Regions from separate parts of the Mesorhizobium sp. M0664 genome, predicted to be linked through region 1. Evidence: riboswitches for the same ligand, from Rfam matches in the RefSeq annotation. Region 1 holds a riboswitch; the other holds the start of a gene.
What was found. Region 1 has a riboswitch for cobalamin ahead of metE (5-methyltetrahydropteroyltriglutamate--homocysteine S-methyltransferase). Riboswitches for the same ligand answer to the same signal wherever they lie in the genome.
Positions count from the first base shown of each region.

Region 2: linked by a shared signal. The riboswitch ahead of NKI39_RS06330 (CbtB domain-containing protein) and the one ahead of metE (5-methyltetrahydropteroyltriglutamate--homocysteine S-methyltransferase) in region 1 are both predicted to bind cobalamin.

Region 1 is NZ_JAMYPW010000043.1:2,515-9,619, reverse strand. It holds gene NKI39_RS27065 (trans-sulfuration enzyme family protein) at 1-26, shown strand, start outside; gene NKI39_RS27060 (dihydrodipicolinate synthase family protein) at 79-981, shown strand; gene NKI39_RS27055 (FMN-binding negative transcriptional regulator) at 1,016-1,210, shown strand; gene metE (5-methyltetrahydropteroyltriglutamate--homocysteine S-methyltransferase) at 1,309-3,651, opposite strand; cobalamin riboswitch at 3,746-3,946, opposite strand; gene NKI39_RS27045 (hypothetical protein) at 4,364-4,747, shown strand; gene NKI39_RS27040 (helix-turn-helix transcriptional regulator) at 5,064-5,897, opposite strand; partial or broken gene NKI39_RS27035 (MFS transporter) at 6,109-7,105, opposite strand, start outside.
Region 2 is NZ_JAMYPW010000003.1:180,452-187,556, forward strand. It holds gene cobO (cob(I)yrinic acid a,c-diamide adenosyltransferase) at 1-249, opposite strand, end outside; gene cobU (bifunctional adenosylcobinamide kinase/adenosylcobinamide-phosphate guanylyltransferase) at 251-772, opposite strand; gene NKI39_RS06325 (CbtA family protein) at 765-1,547, opposite strand; gene NKI39_RS06330 (CbtB domain-containing protein) at 1,563-1,742, opposite strand; cobalamin riboswitch at 1,779-1,976, opposite strand; gene NKI39_RS06335 (SRPBCC family protein) at 2,086-2,493, shown strand; gene NKI39_RS06340 (heparan-alpha-glucosaminide N-acetyltransferase) at 2,712-3,728, shown strand; gene NKI39_RS06345 (methyltransferase family protein) at 3,728-4,234, shown strand; gene NKI39_RS06350 (MerR family transcriptional regulator) at 4,253-4,639, opposite strand; gene mgtE (magnesium transporter) at 4,770-6,167, opposite strand; gene NKI39_RS06360 (SRPBCC family protein) at 6,520-7,002, opposite strand; gene NKI39_RS06365 (ArsR/SmtB family transcription factor) at 6,999-7,105, opposite strand, start outside.

The sequences.
Region 1 (7,105 bases):
TGCGGCGGGCTCTGGACGCCTTGTGATGACTTGTCGTCCGGCCAGTCCTGCGCTCACGCACAAACCTGGAGCCTTGCCATGGCATTCCTGAGCGGCCTTTCCGCGTTTCCCATCACGCCGACCGATCGTGACGGCCGTGTCGATACCGTTGCTCTGCGCAAGCTGATTGCCAGGCTTTGCGCCGCTCAGGTCGATTCCATCGGTCTTCTCGGCAGCACCGGCACATACATGTATCTGACGCGCGAGGAACGGCGACGGGCGCTCGCCGAGACCTTGGACGAAACCGGGGGACAAATGCCAGTCGTGGTGGGTGTGGGCGCGCTGCGCACCGACGAAGCAGTGAGGTTCGCGCAGGACGCTAAGGCCCTTGGGGCTGCCGCGGGGTTGCTTGCCGCCGCCTCTTACACCCCGCTCACTGAGGACGAGGTGTTCGAACATTTCTCCACGGTGGCGTGCGAGAGCGGCCTGCCGATCGTCATCTACGACAATCCAGGAACGACGCATTTCCATTTCACCCCAGCACTCGTCAGCCGCCTGGCAAAGGTGGGTGGGATTGTCGCTATCAAAAATCCGACAGACAAGGGCGAAGCGATCAAGAGCCATCTGGCCGACCAGAGGCGCACTGTGCCGGAAGGGTTCTCGATCGGCTACAGCGGCGACTGGAACGCCGCAGAGGCCATGATCGCCGGCGCCGACACATGGTACAGCGTCCTCGCCGGCATCCTGCCCGAGGTCTGCGTGAAGATCGTCACGGCGGCGCAACAGGGCGATGCGGCCGAAGCGCGACGGATCGATGCCACGCTTGCGCCGCTCTGGAGACTCTTCAAGGAGTTCTCGAGCCTTCGCGTCGTCTATGCACTCGCCGAATTGCTCGACATTTGCCGTGCCGCCCCCCCGCGTCCCATCCTGCCTCTGCCCTCAGCAGCGAAGCGCCAGATCGCCGCCGCGTTGGAACGCTTGCCATCGGATGCCAGCCGGTGAACAGCGAACCCGGCGGCCAGTGAAAGGAACTGTCATGTATTTACCCGCTCATTTCGATGAACCGAGCCGAGAAGTCCTTTACGAACTGATCGAGAACAACGCACTCGGCGTGCTGATAACCATGGCTGGAGCGGTCTCGACGCCAATCACACAGGGAGAAAACGGTTCCCTTTATTCCTGCGCGATTAGTACACGTGCCGAAGGAAAGTGCACTTTCTCGCTCGAGTGACTTATTTCAAAGGATGTGATCGCGTTTTGGCACATTCACGGCCCACATGCGGCAGCCGCTAACTCACCACATGGTGAGCAACCAGGAAACCTTCCGGCCTACACTTTCTCCCGGAGCGCGCGTGCTGCAGCAACCATGTTCATGAGGGCAGGGCGGACCTCCTCCCACTTGCGGGTTTTGAGGCCACAGTCCGGGTTTACCCACAGTTGGGCATCGGACAGTCGCTCGCGGGCAAGCATGACGAGATCCGAAATCTCGCCGACTTCCGGGACCCGTGGTGAGTGAATGTCGTAGACTCCGGGCCCGATTTCATTCGGATATTTGGAGCTCGTGAAGGCGTCCAGCAGTTCCATTTTCGAGCGCGACGTCTCAATCGAAATGACATCCGCATCCATTTCAGCGATCGCGTCGATGATCTCGTTGAACTCCGAATAGCACATGTGGGTATGGATTTGAGTCGCGTCCTTTACACCCGTTGAAGCGATCCGGAAGCATTCGACAGCCCAGTCGAGATAGTCGTTCCAATCAGACTGGCGCAGTGGCAATCCTTCGCGAAACGCGGCCTCATCGATCTGGATCATCCTTGCGCCGGACCATTCGAGATCCGTCACTTCGTCGCGGATGGCGAGCGCGATCTGGCGGCATGCTTCGGAGCGGGGTACGTCGTCGCGAACAAATGACCAGTTGAGAATGGTCACTGGGCCGGTGAGCATTCCCTTCACAGGGTTTTCCGTAAGCGACTGGGCGAACTGCCACCAGCGCAGCGTCATCGGATTGGGTCTCGATACGTCGCCGAAGATGATGGGGGGGCGCACGTAACGCGACCCATAGCTCTGCACCCAGGCATGCTGGGTGAAGGCGAAGCCGGACAGCTGCTCGCCGAAATGCTGTACCATGTCGTTTCGTTCGAACTCACCGTGCACCAGCACGTCCAGCCCGATCTCTTCCTGCCAGCGAATTGCAGCCTCGATCTCCTTCTTCAGGAAGGTCTCGTAGTCGACATAGCTCAGCTGGCCCTTCGCATGAGCGGCCCGCGCCCTGCGTACCTGCGGCGTCTGCGGGAAGGACCCGATGGTCGTCGTCGGGAACGGCGGCAGCCCGAGCGTGCCGGCCTGGACTCTGGAGCGCTCGGCAAAAGCGCTCTCTCGTCGCTTCATGCTGTCGTCAATGCTGGCGATCCGCCCCTCAACCAGCGGGTCATGGATCTTCGTGGATGTCACGCGAGTGGCGGCAGCCTCGGCAGACGCTTTCAACGCGCCTGCCACCGCATCCCTGCCTTGGGACAGGGCCCGGGCAAGCAACACCAACTCGTCGGTCTTCTGGGCCGCGAAGGCGAGCCACGACCTGATGTCCGCGTCGAGTTCCGTCTCCATGCGGAGGTCGATCGGCACATGCAGCATCGAGCAAGAAGGCGCGATCTCGACGCGGTCCAAGGGCCAGCCGGCGACGATCGGTTTGATGCGGTCGAGAATGGCGGGCAGGTTCGCACGCCAGACGTTGCGGCCATCGATCAAGCCAAGCGAGAGCACCAGATCCTTCGGTGCGAGCCGACCCACCGTTTCCAGCTGCTCGGGAGCGCGCACGAGATCAATATGCAGCCCGGCCAGGGGCAGAGAAACCGCGGTTTCGAGATTGTCTCCCAGCGGCCCGAAATAGGCAGCCAGCATGATCTTCAACTCGGGCGCGGCTTTTGACAGCTGGCCATAGGCGAATTCGAACGCAGCTCGTTCGTTCGGGTTCAGATCGAGGACAAGCGCTGGCTCATCGATCTGCACCCAATCGGCACCCGACAGCTTCAAGCTCCGCAGGAGTTGCTCGTAGACGGGCAGAAGCCGTGGTAGGAGCGCGATGGGATCGAAGCCGGCAGGCGATTTAGCCAGCTTGAGGAAGGTGACCGGTCCAAGGATGACTGGGCGTGTGTGAATGCCGAGGGCTTTAGCCTCGAGGAAGTAATCAACCGGCTTCGTCGACGAAAGAGCGAACGTCTGATCATCGTCTAGTTCCGGCACAATGTAGTGATAGTTGGTGTCAAACCACTTGGTCATTTCCATCGCGGTTACGCCAGGCCGATGAGCCGCATGCTGGTGACCACCGTGCCCACAATCCTCCGTCTGACCTTGGTTGCCGCGCGCCATAGCGAAGTAGATGTCGAGTGGGACCTCGCCGCCATTCCAGCCGTAACGGGACGGAAGGGCGCCGACCATGGCTGCGGTGTCGAGCACATGGTCGTAAAGCGAGAAGTCGTTCGACGGGATTTTCGACACGCCGCGATCGCGTTGCTCCTCCCAGCTAGCGGCACGGAGCGCCTTCGCCGTCGTGAGAAGGTCGGCAGCGGACGATTTTCCGGACCAGTAGCTTTCAAGCGCGAATTTCAGTTCTCGCCGACGACCGAAGCGGGGCACGCCGAGCGTTGCTACAGGAATTTGCTGAGAGACAGTCATGCATACCCCGATGGTTGGGGCGTCGGTGACAAGGAAGGCGCTAGCAGGCCGGCACGAACGCCAGGCTGCAGCGGCCATCGAGACACCCCGCCCGTGGACGTAATTCGCCGTGGCAGGTCTCCTGGCTCGCGGGGTCATAGCCTCTACCCGTCTTCCCAAGGCTATTCGCCTCAGTGACATGAGTGGGGTTGGCTCGCCGCTAACAGTTGCGGGGGCAGCGCCGGCATCGCACCGGCTTCCCTCTTAGCTCCGCTGCGGCAGCGCCGTACGGAGAACCACGACACGGGAGACAATTACCGCAGTTCGCTTCTTTGTCAACGTCGCATAAAGAAATGTTTATGTCGTTATGTTAAATTTCCGTTGGCATGTTGCCAAAGGTCGCCTTGAAAGCGAAACTATGGAAGCCTTGAGCGGCCGGTAAATCAAAGCAATAACGCACAGCGGTCCAGGAGGATAGGAGTTCGTCGGCTGCCGGCGGCAAACTACCGGCAAGCGCCGTGGTGCTGCTTCCCGCATCATGCGAACGCCACCTCGGCGTCGAACTTCGGCTCCGAGCTTCCGACCGCTTCGTTGGTGATCTGCTCGCGACCACATCCGGCTCAATGGCGAGGCTGTTGCCCATGTGGAAACTGTTGGCCGTGATGCCCTCGGTGATACGACACAACGATTTCGGGGGGAGCACCCGAGGCCCGGCGCAGCGGCCTGTTACGAAGTGATCGAGGCCAATGTCTCGAACTGCGTGTTCGCAGCCCACCGGCTCAAGGTAACCCGGCTCAAACCACCGGGCCAGCTCAAGTCCTGTCCAAATGGGCCTGAGCGGCAAATCGTCGTGCACGGGCACGGTTTGGCGTTCGATCTTGTGATGCGTCTTGGGCGGACAATCGCCACGGTGCAGCGCGCAGAAGCGGTTCCCCAATTGGAAGCCGAGGGCGGTGAGGGCAAGCCAGCGCCACGGGCGGAGGGGGACTTGGACCTGTTTGCCCTGCTGGACCACAAGTTCGCGACACAGGGCCTCAAGGAGAAGACCAAGAGTGATTGCGCGGGACCTCGCCAAATCATCAAAAGCAGCGGGCAGTCAAAGTTCGGCGCCGATTGACATGGAGATAGCCATCGCGGCGGACCCCCAGGCGGACCGCAAGCCGGAATACAACCGGGTGCAGGCGGCCAAGCTCGTCCACAAGATGGCGTCGGGCATATACCGGCGATGGGAGAGCGGACCGTGGAGTGCAGGAACTTCACGCCTATCCACGCTCCCGTGGACGTGTCCTGCGGCACATCGGCAGCGATATTGAGGAGGCAGTTGAGCTTCTGGTCGAGCACTCTTACCTGCCACTACCTACGCTTAACGTCATCTCGTACTGAAAACGCACCACGCAAGGTCGAGATGTAACATGCGCCCTTCGTGGATGGTTCTAAGCTTCCTCGGGCGCGGTCAATCTGTGATAACGGTCGCTTGGAACCTCCATCACCGCGACGCGATCAAGGTTGGCGTATCGCGCTCGGTAGTAACCTTCTTCCTCCACTTCGGCGAAACTACACTGGGGAACGTCAAAGGTCGCAGCTTCCAATCCGAAGAAAGTCGTAGCGGTTTCTTCATCCAAGAAGTTCCACTCATCTTCTCCGTCGTCATATGTGACGCGAACATAGGAGGCCATGCGCACGGCTTCCTGATCACCCATCTCTGCGATGATGGCATCGCATTCTTTCTTCAGCTTTCCTGAAACCTCACCCTTATCCCAGTCATCCAAAGCCCGATAGATTTCTGGATGATAATACTCTGGCATCTCCTCTACATCGTCACCGATAAGCTCAATGGTGCGGACATATTGCGGATTTATCAAGAGTATTTTGTTGTCAAGGCTCCAACAATACAGCCATGGCCTGCTTGTGTTATTTCTACGAAGATTATGAAGTTCCTTCAATTGACGTAAAATCGATTCACGCGCCTTTTCATCGATAGGATATTGGCGGCTGCCAACAGTCGTCTTGATTCTGAGCGTGCCGTATCGCGTTTCGGCATCGGCAATTGCAAACGGGCTCGTGCGCCACTCCTCGACATCAATCTTCCAGCCCAGCAGCTCCTCGACCGTGCATTTCAACGTGAGACAAAGGTCCTTGATCTGCTCGACGTTCAACTGCGTTTTGCCTGTTTCCCAACGGGCCACAGTCTGTTGCGTCGTTGCCATCTGCTCTGCCAAATCTTTTTGAGTCATGCCCAGTCGAACCCTAAGCTCTTTCATGTTCATAACTCACCTCGCGTGTTCAACACACGCATTGTGGATGAATTAATCTAACACGTCAAGCGTGTTCAAAAATCGCAGCATGTGTTTTTAGGGCGTCTTCGAGGCTCCCGCAGCCGTTCGTGACCACTTGCGCAAGACACAGGGCTGGTACACAGCACGAACGGGCGATCAAAAATTACTGCTGAATTCAGATAATTATTGTGGGCGAGTCTGGATCTCTCTGATCGACACGATAGTCGACCATCACCATGATCGGACCGCTCGTGGCCGCAGGTCAAGTTGCAGCGTCGGTTCGCTGAACTTGTTGGTAGGATCCAGATTGAGCGTTTCAAAATCCGGCTGACGCAGAAGGATGCCCATCAGTCCCCCAATGACAAGAACCAGCTGGCGGACGAGCAAGGCTCCCGAAACACCTTGGACATCCGCCAGTTCGCCCCAAAGCCAGCTTCCCGCCGCCATGCCGCCGTATGTGGCCGTCTGATAGAGAGAGGGCGCGTCCAACCACCCACCGCGGCGCCGAAAGCTGCACGGACGTTAAACAGCGAGAATGATTGAATCCAAGCCGCACCGGCTGGCATGAGGTTGAGACAGCTCAGCCCAACGTGCTCGCTCCATGCCCGAAAGAAGCAGCTGATCGCCAATACAAAGAACGCACCGCGAATGACCCATTCGTTGGAGAGAACTTCTCGGACCCGCCCGATGAGGAGCGCGCCGCAAATCGCTCCCAGGCCGAAGAAGCCGAGCATCACGCCGTAGGTGACTGCGGTCCCTTTGATCTGTTCGCGAGCGACCAACGGCAGGAGAGCCAAAATGACAACGGCGGTGAGGCCGAAAATGAACTCCGGCACATCACCTTGAGAAGGTTCGGCGACAAGAGCACGTAACGGAAGCCCGCCGCCATCGCACTGCCGAAAGCCTCCCGCGGCAGCGCTTGTCGTGCCCGTTCGGCTTTCCATCGCAACAGCGCAGCGATCAGAGCGAAGTAGCAAAGGACGTTGAAGAGGAACGCGAAGCCCGCACCGGCTGTGGCCACGATTATGCCGCCAATCGCCGGCCCGATGCTGCGCATGAGATTGTAGCTCATGCCGTTGAGCGCAACCCCGCTTGGCAGGTGTTCGCGAGGCAGGATATCTCCCATGGAGGCTTGCCAAGAGGGATCGTGCAATGCCCAACCACAGCCGATTAGGAAGGTGAGACCCAGAAGGGTCCAG
Region 2 (7,105 bases), on a different contig from region 1:
GGCGTCTTTCTCGCCGGTGTGCCATTTGCCCTTGATGAACTGAACGACGCCGACGCGCTTGCCATAGCCGAGCATCCTGAGCGCCAGCCCAAAGGCGGCCGTGGTCTTGCCCTTGCCCGGTCCGGTGTTGACGATCAGCAGCCCCTTCTTGACCGTCTTGGCCGCGACCTCGGCGTCCTGCACCGCCTTGCGCTTGGCCATCTTGGCGCGGTGGCGTTCCTCGTCCTTGGGATCGATAGTATCAGCCATGTCATTTCACCTTGAGCGGCAGCCCCGCCACCATCAAAAGCACGGTGCCGGCAACAGCCGCGACGTCCTGGTTCAGCCGGCCGGCGGCGTCGCGAAACCGTCTTGCCAGCGCATTGTCCGGCACGATGCCCTGGCCGACCTCGTTGGACACCACGAACCACGGCCCACGCGGCCGCGACAGCACATCGGCCAGCCTCCGGCATTCGGCCTCGACATCATGGTCGGCCAGCATATGGTTGGTCAGCCACAGCGTCAGGCAATCGATCAGCACCGGCTGGCCGTCAGGCAGCGCTCCGATCGCGCCGGCAAGGTCGAGCGGCGCATCGATGGTCGTCCAGCCGGCGCCGCGGCGCGAGCGGTGCAGCGCGATGCGCTGGCGCATCTCGTCGTCATAGGCTTGCGCCGTGGCGATATAGCTCCAAGGCGGCGGGCCGACCGTCACCAGGCTCTCGGCATGCGCGCTCTTGCCGGAGCGCGCACCGCCGATGACCAGGGTCAGTGCCCCGGCAGCGCGGTCAGGCAAAGCTGTCGCGCAGGCTGGTCGCCGTGCCCGTGAAGCGTCCGCGCACCACGCCGACGACCGCGCCGAGCACCAGCCAGAACACCAGGTTGGTCAGCGTCACCGCCACCACGAACTGGTGGTGCAGGCCTTCCGGGATCGCCGTCTCGAAGCTATCGGGCTGCGGCGCGCCGACAATATGCGGCGCCACGATCAACGCTACGGCAAGGATCGCCAGCGGCAACGATCTGCGGAAGGCGATAAGGCCGAGCCCGGCGGCGGTCGCCACCACTGTTGCCCACCACCAGATCTGGCGTTGGACAAGGTCGGCCGCCGGCATCGCCGGCAGTTCCGGCGGCAGGCCGAGGCCCGGCGCCAGCGTGAACACGGCAAAGCCGGCAAGCCCCCAGAACAGGCCCTGGCGCCAGTTGCCGATGCCGCCGGCGAATTCCGAAACCGCGATCAGGACCAGCGCAAAGCCGATGCCGGTGACGATATTGGCAACGACGCTGAAGCCGAAGCGCTCGAAACCGTCGGCCGGCGCCCAGCCTTCGTCTTCCGCCGGAGCCATTGCTTCAGCCGGTGCCGGCGCGGCGCTGCTCATAGCCGTCGTGCCCGCGGCGTTTTCGGCCGGTGCCGCAGGTGCCGCGGCATGGTCATGGCCGCCGCCGGCCTGTTCGTAGACTTCCGCCTTCAGGATGAGCGGCACCGTGGCATAGGCTTGCATGCAGGCGAGAGCCACGCCGGCCACAAGCCCTGCGATCGCCGCGATGAACACGACGTTGCGAAACAGTGTCATGATGTCAGCCCCTTGTCAGTGGCAGGGAAAGCCCATCGAATGGCGATAGTCGTGCGCGGCATTGTGGACCGCATCGATATGCGAGAAGCCGACAAAGCCCATGACGAAAATGCCGAGGAATGCAGCAAGCGCCAGCTGCATGAGACGCGACTGCGAGGAGGCGGAAGCGCCGAGCGAAACGGAAGCGGTATTCATGTCTTGTCCTTTCGCCCTCCACCCGAGGGCATAGAAGTCAGTTTCCTGTCGCCGGCAGGTCTCCTGGCTCGCGGATCAGCGCCCTTCCCCACCTTCCCGAAGGCGAACCTTCAGTGGCATATGGAGAGGACTACCGCACACAGTTGCGGGGGCAGCCACGGCATTGGGCAAACAATTTCGCCCGCACCGCATTCCCTCTTGGTTCCAAACGGAACCGACGACATCAGCGACTATAGGCAGAATCGCCGCGCCCGGCAAACCAAATTCCGCCGGATCGTGTGGCGAATGCGCCGCCTCGCCAAGTTCGCAGACCGGCGCCGCGATTGACAATTTTCGCAGCCGGGTGTCGGCTGGCGGATGGGGAGGAAGCCGGCATGCAACCCAGCCCGAACAAGCGATTCCCTACAACGGCCTGACGCGGCCCGAGCCGACGCTGCCGTCAAACAGCCTATTGGGACATCGCAGCCTATCAGCGCGATCTCGAGGCCATCTGGTATCGCAACTGGCTGCTCGTCTGCCGCGACGCGAAGCGCTCGCCGATCCGGCCGCCGATATCGACAACATCGTCGCGTTCGGTACCCAGGTGCTGGAGGAGGATGCTGATATCTGCGAGGTCAACCAGATGGGCCTGCGCTCGATGCGCCACAAGGCCGGCGTGCTGATGCCCGAGGAATACGACTTGCACCGCTTCCACAACTGGGTGCGCGAGCGCCATGCGGCGCTCGCACATCAAAGCGATTTGGGCAGATAACGCCAGGTGACGAAGCCGCAGGCCACCGCCAGCAGCCCGAGCGTCGCGAAAACCGCGCCCAGGCCGAAGAACGCCAGCACGCCGGCCAAAGGCTTTCCGGCTGTGGCCTAAAGCAGCCCTGATGCCGACCGGCGCCAACACGACGCAAGGTCCTGCTTCTTTTGACGGTGGCAACCGTGATAGTCGTCTTGCCGGGGCTGAATCAAGACAGCGAGACCATGAGCATCGACACGCCGACCGCAGCCGTTCAGGATCAACCGAAGTCGAAGCGCATCGCCGTTATCGACATTGCACGCGGCATCGCTTTGCTTGCCATGGCGAGCTATCATTTCACCTGGGACGTCGAATTCTTCGGCTACACCGATCCCGGCCTCACCGCCTTCGGCTGGTGGAAAATCTACGCGCGCTGCATCGCCTCGAGCTTCCTGTTCCTGGTCGGCATCAGCCTCTATCTCGCCCATGGCAAAAAAATCCGCTGGACCGGCTTCTGGAAGCGCTTCGCCATGGTTGCCGGGGCAGCGCTCGCAATATCGCTGGTCACCCGCATCGCCACGCCCGACGGCTTCATCTTCTTCGGCATATTGCATGAGATCGCGCTCGCCAGCCTGCTCGGCCTGGCGTTCCTGCGCCTGCCGGCGCTGCTGACGCTGCTTGTCGCCGTATTCGTCGTCGCTGCGCCTTTCTACCTGCGATCCGAAACGTTCGATCATCCGGCTTTGTGGTGGGTCGGCCTGTCGGCGACCAACCCGCGCTCCAACGACTACGTGCCGCTGCTGCCCTGGTTCGGCGCCGTACTTGCCGGCATCGCGGTTACCAAGCTCGCCGCCACCTCCGGCGCGCTGACGCGGCTGTCGGCATTGGCGCCCGGCCGCTGGGCAAATCCGCTGGTCTTCATCGGCCGGCACAGCCTTGCTTTCTATCTGATCCATCAGCCGGTGCTGATCGGCTCGGTCTGGCTGTTTTCGCAATTCATGCCGGCGCAGGCCGAAACCAGGGAGGTGCGTTTTCTGAAATCCTGCCAGATATCCTGCGAGCAGGCACGCGACACCGAGTTCTGCTCCAGCTATTGTGCCTGCATGCTGGACACTCTCCAGGGCGAAGCCTCGCTTGACCGGCTCTACAGCGACGACCAGTCCCCAGAGTGGAAGGCGCATATTGGCGAGCTCGCCGGCACCTGCACCGCCCCAAACCGAGGCGGCGGAACCGGGAACGCGCTAATCGAGGGAGGACAATAATGAGCGACAGTCACCCGAAACCCATGCAGCAAAATCCTGGGCAGCCGAAGCTGGGGCACATCCCATGGCCGCCGCTGATCTATATCGCTGCCATCATCGTCAGCGTCGCGCTAGGGCTGTTCTATCCGCTGCCGTGGATCGGCGATCTTCTCGGCGACATCCTGTTCGCCGCCGGCCTTGTGGGGTTGGTGGCGGTTGCCGCGCTCTGGTTCACGGCAATCCGCACCATGATCCGCGCCAAGACGACGCTCAACCCGAACGGCGTGCCTGACCATCTGGTGACCACCGGACCCTTCGCCGTCAGCCGCAACCCGATCTACCTCGCCAACACGCTGCTGCTGGTCAGCCTCGCCTTTGTCACTGGGATCGCCTGGTTCCTGCCGCTGGCAGTCATCGCGGCGTTCCTGACGCAGAAGCTGACGATCGAGAGCGAGGAGAAGGTGCTGACGGCCAAATTCGGCAAGAAATACCGGGACTACGCCAAAAGGGTGCGGCGCTGGATTTGAGCCGAGGCTGACACCGGCTTAGGTGGTGACGCCGAGCTCCACCAGCCGCTCGACGCAGGATTCCTCGGCCTGGTCGAGCTCTGCCAGGGTCTCTTCGAGGTCGCGGCGTTTCTGGCGAAGATCCTCGCGCTTTTCCTCGATGCGCTTGATCATCAGTTTGAGCTGGCCTACCTCGCCGGGCGGCTCCCTGTACATCTGGATGATCTCGCGGATCTCGTTGATCGAGAAGCCGAGTCTTTTTCCCCGCATGATCTGGCGGATGAGATGCCGGTCCGACGGACGGAACAGCCGCGTGCGGCCGCGTCTTACCGGCTGCACCAGCCCTTCGTCCTCATAGAAGCGCAACGTCCGCGTCGACACGTCGAATTCGCGGGTCAGCTCCGTGATCGAATAATATTCCCGCATCGTCACTCCAATGCCCCGGCCACGCCGCGAGTTCCAACTGGCCGGCGCCGAGGCGCGTACCAGAATCGGCGGGCAAGGCACCTTTCAAAGCCTCGCATGGCATTTACGTAAAAGTCAATTGAGGTGACGTTCAGCGCACGCCGAACCACCATGTGGCGAGCCCGAGAAAGGCAAAGAAACCGACGACATCGGTGACCGTGGTGACGAAAACCGCCGAAGCCACAGCCGGATCGATCTTGAAGCGGTCGAGCAGCAGCGGGATAAGGATGCCCGCCAGAGCCGCCACGAACATATTGATGATCATCGCAGCCGCAATGATGCCGCCGAGATTGCGATCGTGGAACCAGGCAGCAGCGACGAGGCCGATCAGGATGGCAAAGATGATGCCGTTGATGAAGCCCACCCCGATTTCGCGGCGGATGATGCGGCCGGCATTGTAGATGTCGAGGTCCCTGGTCGCCAGCGCCCGCACCGTGACCGTCATGGTCTGCGAGCCGGCATTGCCGCCCATGCCGGCGACGATCGGCATCAGCACCGCCAGCGCCACGATATGCTCGATGGTGCGGTCGAACAGGCCGATCACCGAGGCCGCCAGGAAAGCCGTCAAAAGATTGACCAGCAGCCAGGGCACGCGCGAGCGCGAGGTCGAAAAGATGCTGTCCGAGAGTTCTTCGTCGCCGACGCCGCCCATGCGCAGCAGATCTTCCTCGGCCTCCTGCTGGATGACGTCGACGACGTCGTCGATGGTCAGCACGCCGACCAGCCGCTCGTTCTCGTCGACGACGGCGGCGGACAGAAGATCGTATTGTTCGAATTCGCGTGCCGCCTCCTCCTGGTCCATGGTGGCCGGGATGGCATGCCTGGTCTCATGCATGACCTCTTCGACCTTGACCGAGCGCTTGGTACGCAGGATCTGGTCGAGGTCGATGGCGCCGAGCAGCTTAAAGCTCGGATCGATGACGAAGATCTGGCTGAAACGGTCGGGAAGATTGTTGTCCTCGCGCATGTAGTCGATGGTCTGGCCGATCGTCCAGAACGGCGGCACCGCGACGAACTCCGTTTGCATGCGGCGGCCGGCGGTCTCTTCGGGATAGTCAAGCGAACGCCGCAGCCTGATCCGCTCGGTGAACGGCAGCCGCGACAGGATCTCGTCCTGGTCCTCCTGGTCGAGATCCTCGAGAATGTAAACGGCGTCGTCGGAATCGAGCTCCTGCACCGCCTGGGCGATCTGCGCATTGGGCAGACTGTCGACGATGTCGCGGCGGATCGCCTCGTCAACCTCGGTCAGCGCGGAAAAATCGAAATCCTTGCCCAGCAATTCGACCAGCGCGCGTCGCTGTTCCGGGTGCAGGGCCTCGAGCAGGTGGCCGAGTTCCGACTGGTGCAGATCGTCGACTTCGCGCTTCAGCGTCAGCGTATCGCGATCGGCGATCGCGGCACCGATCTGGGCGAGGAACGACGACAGGATGACGCCGTCCTCGTCATAGATGTCGGCGCGGCGCTCCTCGGCCGCCCTGGCGCCGGTCATCTGTTCGTCCTGGCCTTCCACCAGCGCCTCCCGCCATCGGATTTCCGGATAAGGTGCCTGTCAGGTCTAGACCATGATCCTGACAATCGGAATCGATTTTGCGAAAGGACCATGCACAACGACAAATTGCTACAGCGCCGTTCGCGCGTCCAAACGACGCGGCGCATACCGGATGGTAGGAGGAGAGGACGTTCTACAAACCTGCGGCGCTGCAAACCTTTGCGCCGGCAGGTAAAGGGCAGCGTATCTCCCCCGCCCCGGTCAACCAGATGGGCAGATCGACACTGATTCAAAAACGGCGAGGCCGACGGTGCGACGGCCTCGCTGGATATTGGACTTAACGGCTTCCCGATCAGGCGGCGTGGCCCTTGGCCTCAGCCGCATAGCGGTCCAGGAGACCGCTCCAGCCACCCTCCGATTCGAAGGCCTCGCGCATCGCCTCTGCGGTTTCGCCCATGTTCTCCAGAAGCCTGTGCTCGAGTTCCACGCGCGTCGCGTTCTCGCCGAGCGCGACAAAGCGGATCTCGACTTCGGTCAGCAATGCCGGATTGTAGCGCCAGCCGGCTCCAATGCGCCAGGCGAGCGTCAGCCTCGATGGCGGATCCCAGGCGAGAACCTCGCCCCAATCGCATTGTGACCCATCCTCGCCGATCTCGTACCAGCGGCCGCCGGCTTTCGGTTCGATCACCGCGGTCGTCAGGGCGGATTTGCCGATCGAGTGCGAAGCCGGCCACCAGCGCCCGAATCCTGTGGTGAACACATCGAATGCCTTGTCGAGCGGCACCTCCACCGTCACCGACTTCCTGACCGGCGCGGGCTTGATCATGGTCGTCATTTCCTGTTCTCCTTGCTGTTGTCGACTTCCCGTTTGAAGGCGTCGAGCGCATCGCCCCACATGCGGTCAAGCCAGGCGCGCATCTCGCCGAGCCCATGCGGGT